3 regions of the Halolactibacillus sp. JCM 19043 genome follow, and region 1 is predicted to be linked to each of the others. Evidence: riboswitches for the same ligand, from Rfam matches in the RefSeq annotation. Region 1 holds a riboswitch; each other region holds the start of a gene.

Region 1 (3,282 bases):
AATCGATTTGACCAGTAAAGGCTTTTTCTTCTTCATCGTTATAATCATAATACGTTTTAGTTGGAATATCTAAACCGACAACCTTTTTATCTGATTTAAAGTACGGGTGTAGACCCGGATAGATTGGCATCGGTGTATCGGATAAATTTTCATAAGATTGATGAATCAATAGCTGATCACCACGAAGTGTATAAGTAAAGATTACCTTAAAATCAAACGGATACACAGCTTTTGTACTTAAGCTACTTCTAAACAGAATAGAAATAAACGCATGTTCTTCATCGCTGTACGTCTCAAGTACTTCCCAGGGATGAATTCTTGCGAGTCCATGGTTTGGCATATCATACGTCTGATTGCCCCAATGATACTGCTTATCTTTTAGTTGACCAGAGATCGGGAATAACACGGGGATCCCCCCACGAACATTTTGTTTACGGTCAAATAACGTTGCTTCATTTAAGTATAACCGTTCTTCATTGTTTGTGCCGTAACCTGTAATGATACCGCCACGTTCTGGACAAACCGTAATCCAACTGTTGCCGGTTGGGTGCTTTAATTGATACATTGTAAACATGTCTTTCTCAAATCGCTCAATCGTATACATGAATAAATCGCCCCTCGCATTAATGAATTAAATGACTAAGTTGCTCTCTCTTTTTACACAACATTTACATTATAACAGACTATCTTAAAAAAATCGTTGTTTTCAGACAATTATTCTCCACTCAAGTGAAAATAATCACATAACCTTACTCCCTTTCTAATATAAAAGAAAATAACAGAAAATTAACAGCCCACATAAAAAAAGAAGGTCGTCTCATTGTTTAGAGACCACCTTCTTCTTCATTATATTATTTTAAAAGACGTATAGCTTGAGCCAAATCGTTCAACAAGTCATCGATATGCTCAGTCCCAACAGAAAGACGCAGTAACGTATCCGTGATGCCTCTTTCCTTGCGAACAGCGACTGGCATATCGGCATGTGTCTGGGTAAAAGGATAGGTCACAAAGCTTTCCACACCGCCTAGGCTTTCAGCAAAACTGATCAGTTGAAGTGATCGAAGAAACGGGCTAATATGAGCGGCCTTTTCTAATTCAAAACTAATCATTGCACCCGTTCCAGGTAATAGACCTGTTTAATAGAAGGATGCGCACGTAAATATTGCGCGAGTCGTTTAGCTGTTTCTACTTGACGGTCTAGTCTCAGTGGTAACGTCTTTAACCCGCGCATTAACAAATAACAATCAAACGGCGCTAACGTCCCACCACTCGCATTATGACTTTGAAATAATGACGCATAGACTTTTTCATCCTTCGCCACCACAAGCCCACTTAAACAATCATTATGCCCGGCTAAATATTTTGTTGCGCTGTGAATGACGATATCCGCTCCAAGCGTTAATGGCTTTAGTAAATATGGGGTTAAGAATGTGTTATCAACAATGAATAAGATATCTCGTTCTTTAAGCAAGTCCCCTAGCGCTTTGACATCCACTTGTTTCAACAATGGATTCGTCACCGATTCTACGAAGATGGCTTTGGTTTTATCGGTAATCGTATCCGTGAAGGCCTGTATATTGAGCGGATCGACGTATGTAAATTTCAATTGAAAGCGCGCTTCATAGTCTGAAAACAAACGATACGTCCCACCATATAAATCACTTGAGACAATCATCTCATCATTTGATTGAAATAGCGATAATACGAGTTGAATGGCTGCCATACCCGAAGACGTTGCACAACACCCCGCGCCTGATTCGATTGCCGCAAAGCCTTGTTCTAGCGTATCTCGGGTCGGGTTGTTTGTCCTTGTGTAATCAAATCCTGTTGATTCATGAAGATCATTATGTCGATAAGCTGTTGATAAGTGTACAGGATAAGTGACCGCGCCTGTACTCGGTTCTTGCTTGTTGCCGAGTTGTGAAAAATACGTGTCTAATTGATACATGCGATGCGCCTCCTTTAGTTTAATACTTCTTAAAAGTCGTTGCGTTTTTGACCTAAACAGTAAAAGCGCCCTCTTAACAGTTAAGAGAGCGCCTTAGGTCTTAATCGCTCTTATCTTTAGGTCTATGCCTTTTGGATTTAGCACCTTCCTCTAAATTAGAGAGGTTGCTGAGACATCACAGGCCAAATCCCTCCGTCTCTCTTGATAAGAAGTATGTAATTGTTTGAAAAATCCATATATGGTTTATACTATATGATAACGACTTTCTGATTAAAAAACAAGTACTATTCAGAAAATTCTTTAATCTAACGGATCAAAAAAACACCTCCAAAGCATTTGCCTTGGAGATGTCTCTATAAAAGCTCGCTTATTCAATGTGAAAGTATCAATATTACGAACTAGTTCATCATATAGCTAATCGGAGAACCTGGCCCAAGATCCCAGCTAAATAACATCCAAACAATAAGCATGAGCAACCAACCGAGTGTAAAGAAGATGGTGTATGGGAACATCGTTGAAATCAACGTTCCAATCCCCATTTTCTTATTATACTTTTGCATAATGACAATGATCATCGCAAAGTAAGGCATCAGCGGTGAAATAATATTACTGGTTGAATCGGCAATCCGGTAAGCCATTTGTGTGAGTTCAGGTGAGTAACCTTGTTGCATCATAATTGGCACAAATACCGGTGCATCATCGCCCATTTAGCAGAGGCTGAACCGATAAATAAGTTAATAAAGCCTGAAATAAGAATAAACAACAGAATTAGGACAATTCCACCTAATTTTACTGAATCTAAAAATTCAGCTCCAGCAACCCCAATAAGTAAACCTAAGTTTGATTCAGTAAAGTAACTAACAAACTGACCTGCGGTAAAGGCAAGCACGATAAACATGCCCATGGAAGCCATCGTATCTGACAGCTTATTCGCCATATCAGTATCAGTATTAATCACTTTCGTTACTTTTCCGTACACAAGACCTGGAATAAAGAACATAATCATAATGATTGGTACGAGTGATGACATAAAGGGTGATGAAATGACGCCACCGTCATCCGCACGTAATAAACCGTTAGCTGGTACGACGAGTAACCCAATCACAATGACCGTGATGAGTAGACTTAACCCACTATAACGTAAGCCTTTTTTCTCGAGTGCTGACAACTCCGTTAAATCATCCTTATTGACACTACCTTTAAACGTTCCTAAGCGTGGTTCAACAATCAGTTCTGTGACCAGCGCACCGACAATCGTAAGCAAGAACACAGAGGCAATGACAAAGTAATAGTTCATCGCTACGTTCATATTATCCGCATAAGCTGGATCAATA
Region 2 (3,282 bases), on a different contig from region 1:
GATGTGCTGCTTGCCTACGGGGAAGCAGCGCTGAATGACCAGAAAGCTAAACAGATTACTGATCGATTTATTGAAGTTGTCGATACGATTATTTTAGCAAGTGGCATGGTCGGTGGTTTTGGTGAACATTACGGGCGAATTTCAGGTGCGCACTCGATTCATAACGGCCTTACCGTATTAGAAGAAACACATCAACACTTGCACGGGGATAAAGTGAGTTATGGGATTTTAGTCCAACTGGCGCTGTTTGATGAATGGGATGAGGTTAATCACCTGCTGCCATTTTACCAGGCACTCGGTTTACCGACGAGCTTCTTTGATTTAGGGATTCAAACAGACCTTGAAGAAAAATGGCAACAAGTCGCGCGTCATGCGACACGTGACGTGGAATCGATTCACTTATTAGGCAAGGTCACACCAGACCTCGTCCATCATGCGATGAGTGAATTGGAACAACATGTCTCGCGTTTGAGAAAGGATGATGCCAAATGATCAAGCGACGCATCGCTTGTCTTCAGATCGATATTCAGTTTGGTGATGTAACAGCTAATTTACAAGAAGTGGCCAAGCAATTTAACCACCTTGATGCTGATGTTGATACCGTTGTGTTACCAGAGTTTTGGCCAATGGGCTATAGCTTAGATCGTTTAGCAGAGGTAGTTGAATATGATATGTTGACGCCGATTAAAACACTGGCGAAACAGTATAACGTCGATATTATTGCCGGTTCTGTGCCAACCAAGCGCGACGGGAAGTTTTATAATTCGCTCCCGGTCATCACCCGTGAGGGTGAGGTCGTTTTTTGGTATGATAAGGTCCACTTGTTTCGACTGATGGATGAAGAAAATTTCTTAGCGGAAGGAAAAGAATGTGGTGTTTTCACTCTCTCAGGTGTCACATCTGCGGCCGTGATTTGCTACGACATTCGTTTTCCGGAGTGGATTAAAACGCAGATGCTGGAAGACGTTGACCTGTTATATGTTGTCGCCGAGTGGCCGAAGCAACGCCTCGATCATTGGCGAGCGTTACTGATTGCGCGTGCGATTGAAAATCAAGTCTATGTTGTGGCATGTAACCGTGTCGGGAGTGATCCCAATAATACGTTTGCGGGTCATTCGATGGTCATTGACCTTGGGGTCAAGTCATCAGTGAAGCAGATGATCAAACCGGGATACTGACAGCTACGATTGATTTAGCTGAGGTAAAGCAAATCAGACGACAAATTCCTGTTTATGAAGATCGACGTCCTGATCTCTATCGTTTAAAATAAGGGATCATTCACGAAAAGTTTTAAAAGTTTAGAAAATTGTGTTGACTTTTCATTTGATACTGTGTAAAGTAAGTCTCAACAAAAAAATATTGACCGGATCTTATCAAGAGAGGTGGAGGGACTGGCCCTTTGAAGCCTCGGCAACAGACATGTATGTCCTCGTGCCAAATCCAGCAGCCCTAGTTAGGGATGACAGATAAGTTGAGACAACATTTAACGCCTCAATTTATCACTTGATAAATTGAGGCGTTTTAATTTCCAGAGGGGTCCGGGAACAAATAAGGGGGAAGTAACAATGAGAAAGTTATTAGGTTTGATTGGTTTAGTCGTATTAGTCGTACTGGCAGGATGTGGCAGTGAAGCAGGTGCCTTAAGTGAAGATGAAGTCACTGTTGGGGTGACAGCGGGTCCACATGAACAGATTTTAGAAAAGGTAAAAGAACTCGCGGCTGATGAAGGCTTAACCGTCAATATTGAAGTGTTTACTGAATATGTGATTCCAAATACGGCACTCGATGAGGGTGAACTTGATTTAAATAGCTATCAACACCAACCGTTTTTAGATAATGCGAAAAGCGATCGTGGTTATGAGATTGAAGCCGTCGCAACAACGGTGAACTTCCCAATGGGGATTTACTCAACAGGTATTAGTGACGTTAGTGAATTAGAAGAAGGCGACTCGGTTGCGTTACCGAACGACCCAACGAACGGGGCGCGTGCCTTAATGTTATTTGAAGATGCCGGACTCATCACCTTAAAAGAGGGTGTAGGCGCTGAGGCCATGGTCATTGATATTGAAGAAAATCCATTAAACTTAGAATTTATTGAACTTGAAGCATCTCAAATCCCGCGTCAATTAGAAGAAGTCGATGCGGCTGCGATTAATACAAACTTTGCGATTGAACATGGTTTTGTTCCAACAGAGGATTCGATTTACATCGAACCAAGTGACTCACCTTGGGTGAACTTAATTGTCGCAAGAGAAGAAAATGTCGACGCCCCTGTCGTTGAGAAGTTCATTAATATTTATCAATCGGACGAAATCAAACAATTTATTGAGGACACATTCGAAGGATCTGTTGTTGCCTCATGGTAAGGAGGTAGCTTAAATGATTGAACTTAAACATATTACAAAAGTATTCAAGACGGGGAAATCTGATGTGAAAGCGCTGGATGATGTGAGCTTAACCGTTGAAAAAGGTGAAATCTTTGGTGTGATTGGCTATAGCGGGGCGGGTAAAAGTACCCTCGTTCGCATGGCCAACCTTTTAGAAGAGCCAACATCAGGCGATGTCATTATTGATAGCGATAACTTAGTGACGTTATCAAAAGAGGCACTTAGAAAGAAACGCCAACGGATTGGGATGATTTTTCAAGGGTTTAATTTATTAAAAACGCTCACCGTCTATCAAAACATCGCGATTCCACTGAAACTTACGGGTGTTGCTGAAAATGAAATCAAAACGCGAGTAAAAAAGTATTTAGAGATTGTTGGACTGAGTGATAAAACGGATGTCTATCCGAATCAACTCTCAGGTGGACAAAAACAACGGGTCGCCATTGCCCGTGCGCTCTCACATGAGCCAGATATCTTGTTGAGTGACGAGGCGACAAGTGCCCTTGATCCAGATACAACCGATCAAATTCTTGAACTACTATTAAAAATAAACCGAGAACTTGGGATTACGATTCTACTTATTACCCATGAGATGCATGTCATCCAGCGGATTTGTGACCGCGTGGCGGTTATGGAAAACGGGAAAATCATTGAACAAGGTCCGGTTGTTGATTTATATACCGAACCGAAGCATCAAACAACGAGACGCTTTGTCGAAAGTATCTTTCCAAGTCAAACACCGAAGCACATTATTAAAGATCTACAAAAAGAAGGGCCAATTCTTGATTTAACGTTTGTTGGCAGTGCCACAGAGAGCCCGAGTCTATCAGTTATTTCAAACCGTTATCAGATTGAAACAAATATATTATCTGGGAATATTGTTGAGTTAAAAGAT
Region 3 (3,282 bases), on a different contig from region 1:
TTGACGTCAAATTTCACATTGGTAAGTCACAACCGAACCTCGAAGGCGCTGGGCTTCTTTAAAAGTACAACGGTTATGAACAACCTCTAACCCGGCTTGTTTAGCGATGTGACACGCCTCGTCATTCACAACACCTTCTTGGAGCCAAAACACTTTCGGTTTTACTTGGATAGCTTCTTTCGCAATACCAACGGCCGCTTCTGGCGCGCGGAAGACTTGAACAATATCTATCGCTTCTGGCACACTTTGAAGATCCGGATAGGATATTTCACCTAAAATCGCCGTTTCTCGTGGATTGACCGGGATGATTTTATAGCCGAGTCGCTGCATTTTCTCCGCTAAACGATAACTCGGTCGCTCCTTTTTACCGCTTAAGCCTACAACCGCAATCGTTTTAGGCTTTACTTCTCCTTTCTCTGTCTTATGACTCGATGATAATGACCACTGGATGACCGCTTCATCATTAATTTTAATCGATCGCGGTCCATCTAATTCAATCCCGGTGGCAATTGTTAGAGCACGGTCTAAATCATGAATTAAGTCATCAATATGTTCGAGACCGACTGAGAGACGAATCAAGTCGTCTGTGACCCCGGTTTGTTTCAGTTCTTCTGTTGATAACTGTTGGTGCGTCGTGGAAGCAGGATGAATAATCAGTGATTTCGCATCGCCAACATTAGCAACATGTGACCATAAACTCACCGCTTCAATGACCGCTTTCCCTTCCTCTCGTCCGCCTTTAATGCCAAAGGTAATAATGGAGCCAAAACCATTATTCAGACGTTTTCTCGCTGCCACGTGAGATGGATGAGACGGGAGACCCGGGTAATTCACCCAATCAATCGCGGGATGTTTGTCTAAATAAGTGGCTAACTTTAATGCGTTCTGATTGTGGCGCTCCACTCGGAGGTGTAACGTTTCTAATCCTTGCAGTAAGCGAAAAGCCGAATCAGGACTTAAACACGCACCGAAGTCTCTTAAGAGTTGTACCCTTAATTTAACCGAGAAGGCAAGTCCACCAAACTCATTCGCATACCGAATATTGTTGTAACTTGGGTCAGGCTCGGTGAAGCCTTTAAATTTGTCCTGTTGCCACTTAAAGCGTCCCCCATCAACGACAATGCCACCCACCGTTGTTCCATGTCCACCAATCCACTTCGTCGCTGAGTGAATCACGATATCGGCGCCCTTTTCAATTGGCTTAATTAAGTAAGGTGTCGCAAAGGTGTTATCAATAATTAAAGGGATTTGATAGCGATGAGCAATCTCACTGACACCTTCTACATCAAAGACATCTAAACTTGGATTGCCAATAATCTCACCGAAAATCGCTTTGGTCTGGTCATTAATCGCTGCTTCAAATCCCACTAAATCATTTGGTTCAACAAAACGCACCGTAATTCCATAACGTTTTAACGTTGTTTTAAATAAATTGTATGTCCCACCATACAGATTAATTGCTGCGACAATCTCATCACCTGATTCACACAAATTAAGAATTGTTAAGGTAATGGCCGCCATACCAGATGACGTCGCCACAGCGGCAACACCACCTTCTAGTAAGGCGACTCTTTTTTCAAAAGCATCGACCGTTGGGTTGCCAATGCGGGAGTAAATATGACCGGTTTCTTCTAAGCTAAACAGTCTTTCGGCATGGGTTGTGTCTTGAAAAACAAAAGATGTGGATTGATAAATGGGGATCGCCCGCGCGCCAGTCGTTGGATCAGGCGCTGTCCCTCCGTGTAAAGATAGTGTGTCAAGTTGATACGTATCTTGATTTGTCATCTGTCATTCTCCTCTTCGCATATTTTTTAAATGAAGACAAAAAATTGTTATACCTAAGGGCTAAAACAATAAAAAAATGCCCTTTAAGCAGCTTGGATGCTTAAAGGACACGTCCTTAATAGAACTCATCATCCAAAGCAGTTACTGCTTTGCTGGTAGGGGCACCTTAGCATAAGCCAGGTTGCCGTGAAGTCGTAGAGCCAGATCTCTCGTTCACTCTTGATAATTGTTTATAAAATTTTGAATAAACTGATTATAACACAAAACACCAACGTGTCTAGTCTGTTTTAAAAGTTTTTTTGTTGAGTAATTAAAAAAAGAGCTCAATCACTTGTTTTAACAAATGATTGAGCTTAACACTTCCTTAACTGTTTAAAATAATGAACTTACCTTTACTGTTGAGACCAATCCGGGTTGTTTCACCTTTTTTAATCTCTTCCCGAAGTAAAGCTTCTGAAAGCAGATCTTCGATATTTTTTTGAATCGAACGACGAAGTGGTCTCGCGCCGTATTCTGGATCAAAACCTTCTTCTGCAATTTTTTCAATCGCCTTTTCAGACATCGTAAAGTCTAAGTCTTGTTCGTTTAGACGTTTTTTCAATTGATCCAACATTAATGTCACAATATCTTTCATATGTTTCTTCTCAAGTGAGTGGAAGACAATCGTTTCATCAATTCGGTTTAAGAACTCTGGACGGAACGCTTTCTTTAAAGCGTCGGTCACTTTTGATTTCATATCTTTATAATCACGCGTTTCATCTTCTAAGTTAAAACCAACAAATTTGTTTTGTTTTAACTCACTGGCACCAACATTAGATGTCATAATCAGCACCGTATTTCTAAAGTCAATCAGACGACCTTTAGAGTCAGTTAACCGTCCATCTTCTAATACTTGAAGTAGAATGTTAAAGACTTCTGGGTGCGCTTTTTCAATCTCATCCAATAACACGACCGAGTAAGGCTTACGACGAACTTTTTCTGTCAGTTGACCGCCCTCTTCATATCCGACATAACCTGGAGGTGAACCAACAAGACGTGACGTATTATGTTTTTCCATATACTCACTCATATCAATGCGAATCATCGCATCCTCATCACCAAACATCGCTTCAGCTAAGGCGCGTGCCAGTTCCGTTTTACCGACACCCGTTGGTCCAAGGAAAATAAATGAGCCAATTGGACGTTTCGGGTCTTTCAGTCCTGCACGTGCGCGACGAATCGCTTTTGATACGGCATCGACCGCTTCTTCTTGACCAATCACACGGCCGTGTAACGTTTGTTCTAAGCTTAAGAGACGGTCGCTTTCATCTTTTGTCAATGATTTGACTGGGACGCCTGTCCACGTTGAGACAACTGTCGCAATATCGTCTGTCACAACTTCTGAATCTACTTGCCCTTGTTTTTCTTTCCACTTACCTTTTGTTTCTTCTAATTCCTGACGCAGTTTTTGTTCCGCATCTCTAAATGAGGCCGCTTTTTCAAACTCTTGTGATTGGA

What was found. Region 1 has a riboswitch for S-adenosylmethionine ahead of JCM19043_RS07660 (PLP-dependent transferase). Riboswitches for the same ligand answer to the same signal wherever they lie in the genome.
Region 2: another riboswitch for S-adenosylmethionine. It lies ahead of JCM19043_RS02320 (MetQ/NlpA family ABC transporter substrate-binding protein); the one in region 1 lies ahead of JCM19043_RS07660 (PLP-dependent transferase).
Region 3: another riboswitch for S-adenosylmethionine. It lies ahead of JCM19043_RS08580 (PLP-dependent aspartate aminotransferase family protein); the one in region 1 lies ahead of JCM19043_RS07660 (PLP-dependent transferase).

Annotation. Positions count from the first base shown of each region.
Region 1 covers NZ_BAXD01000012.1:18,990-22,271, reverse strand. The annotation lists gene JCM19043_RS07665 (aldose epimerase) at 1-604, opposite strand, end outside; gene JCM19043_RS18785 (PLP-dependent transferase) at 852-1,109, opposite strand; gene JCM19043_RS07660 (PLP-dependent transferase) at 1,106-1,948, opposite strand; SAM riboswitch class I at 2,056-2,159, opposite strand; partial or broken gene JCM19043_RS07655 (AbgT family transporter) at 2,347-3,282, opposite strand, start outside.
Region 2 covers NZ_BAXD01000002.1:132,217-135,498, forward strand. The annotation lists gene JCM19043_RS02310 (iron-containing alcohol dehydrogenase family protein) at 1-492, shown strand, start outside; gene JCM19043_RS02315 (nitrilase-related carbon-nitrogen hydrolase) at 489-1,178, shown strand; SAM riboswitch class I at 1,368-1,473, shown strand; gene JCM19043_RS02320 (MetQ/NlpA family ABC transporter substrate-binding protein) at 1,566-2,366, shown strand; gene JCM19043_RS02325 (methionine ABC transporter ATP-binding protein) at 2,380-3,282, shown strand, end outside.
Region 3 covers NZ_BAXD01000015.1:6,028-9,309, reverse strand. The annotation lists gene JCM19043_RS08580 (PLP-dependent aspartate aminotransferase family protein) at 7-1,785, opposite strand; SAM riboswitch class I at 1,908-2,014, opposite strand; gene JCM19043_RS08575 (ATP-dependent Clp protease ATP-binding subunit) at 2,150-3,282, opposite strand, start outside.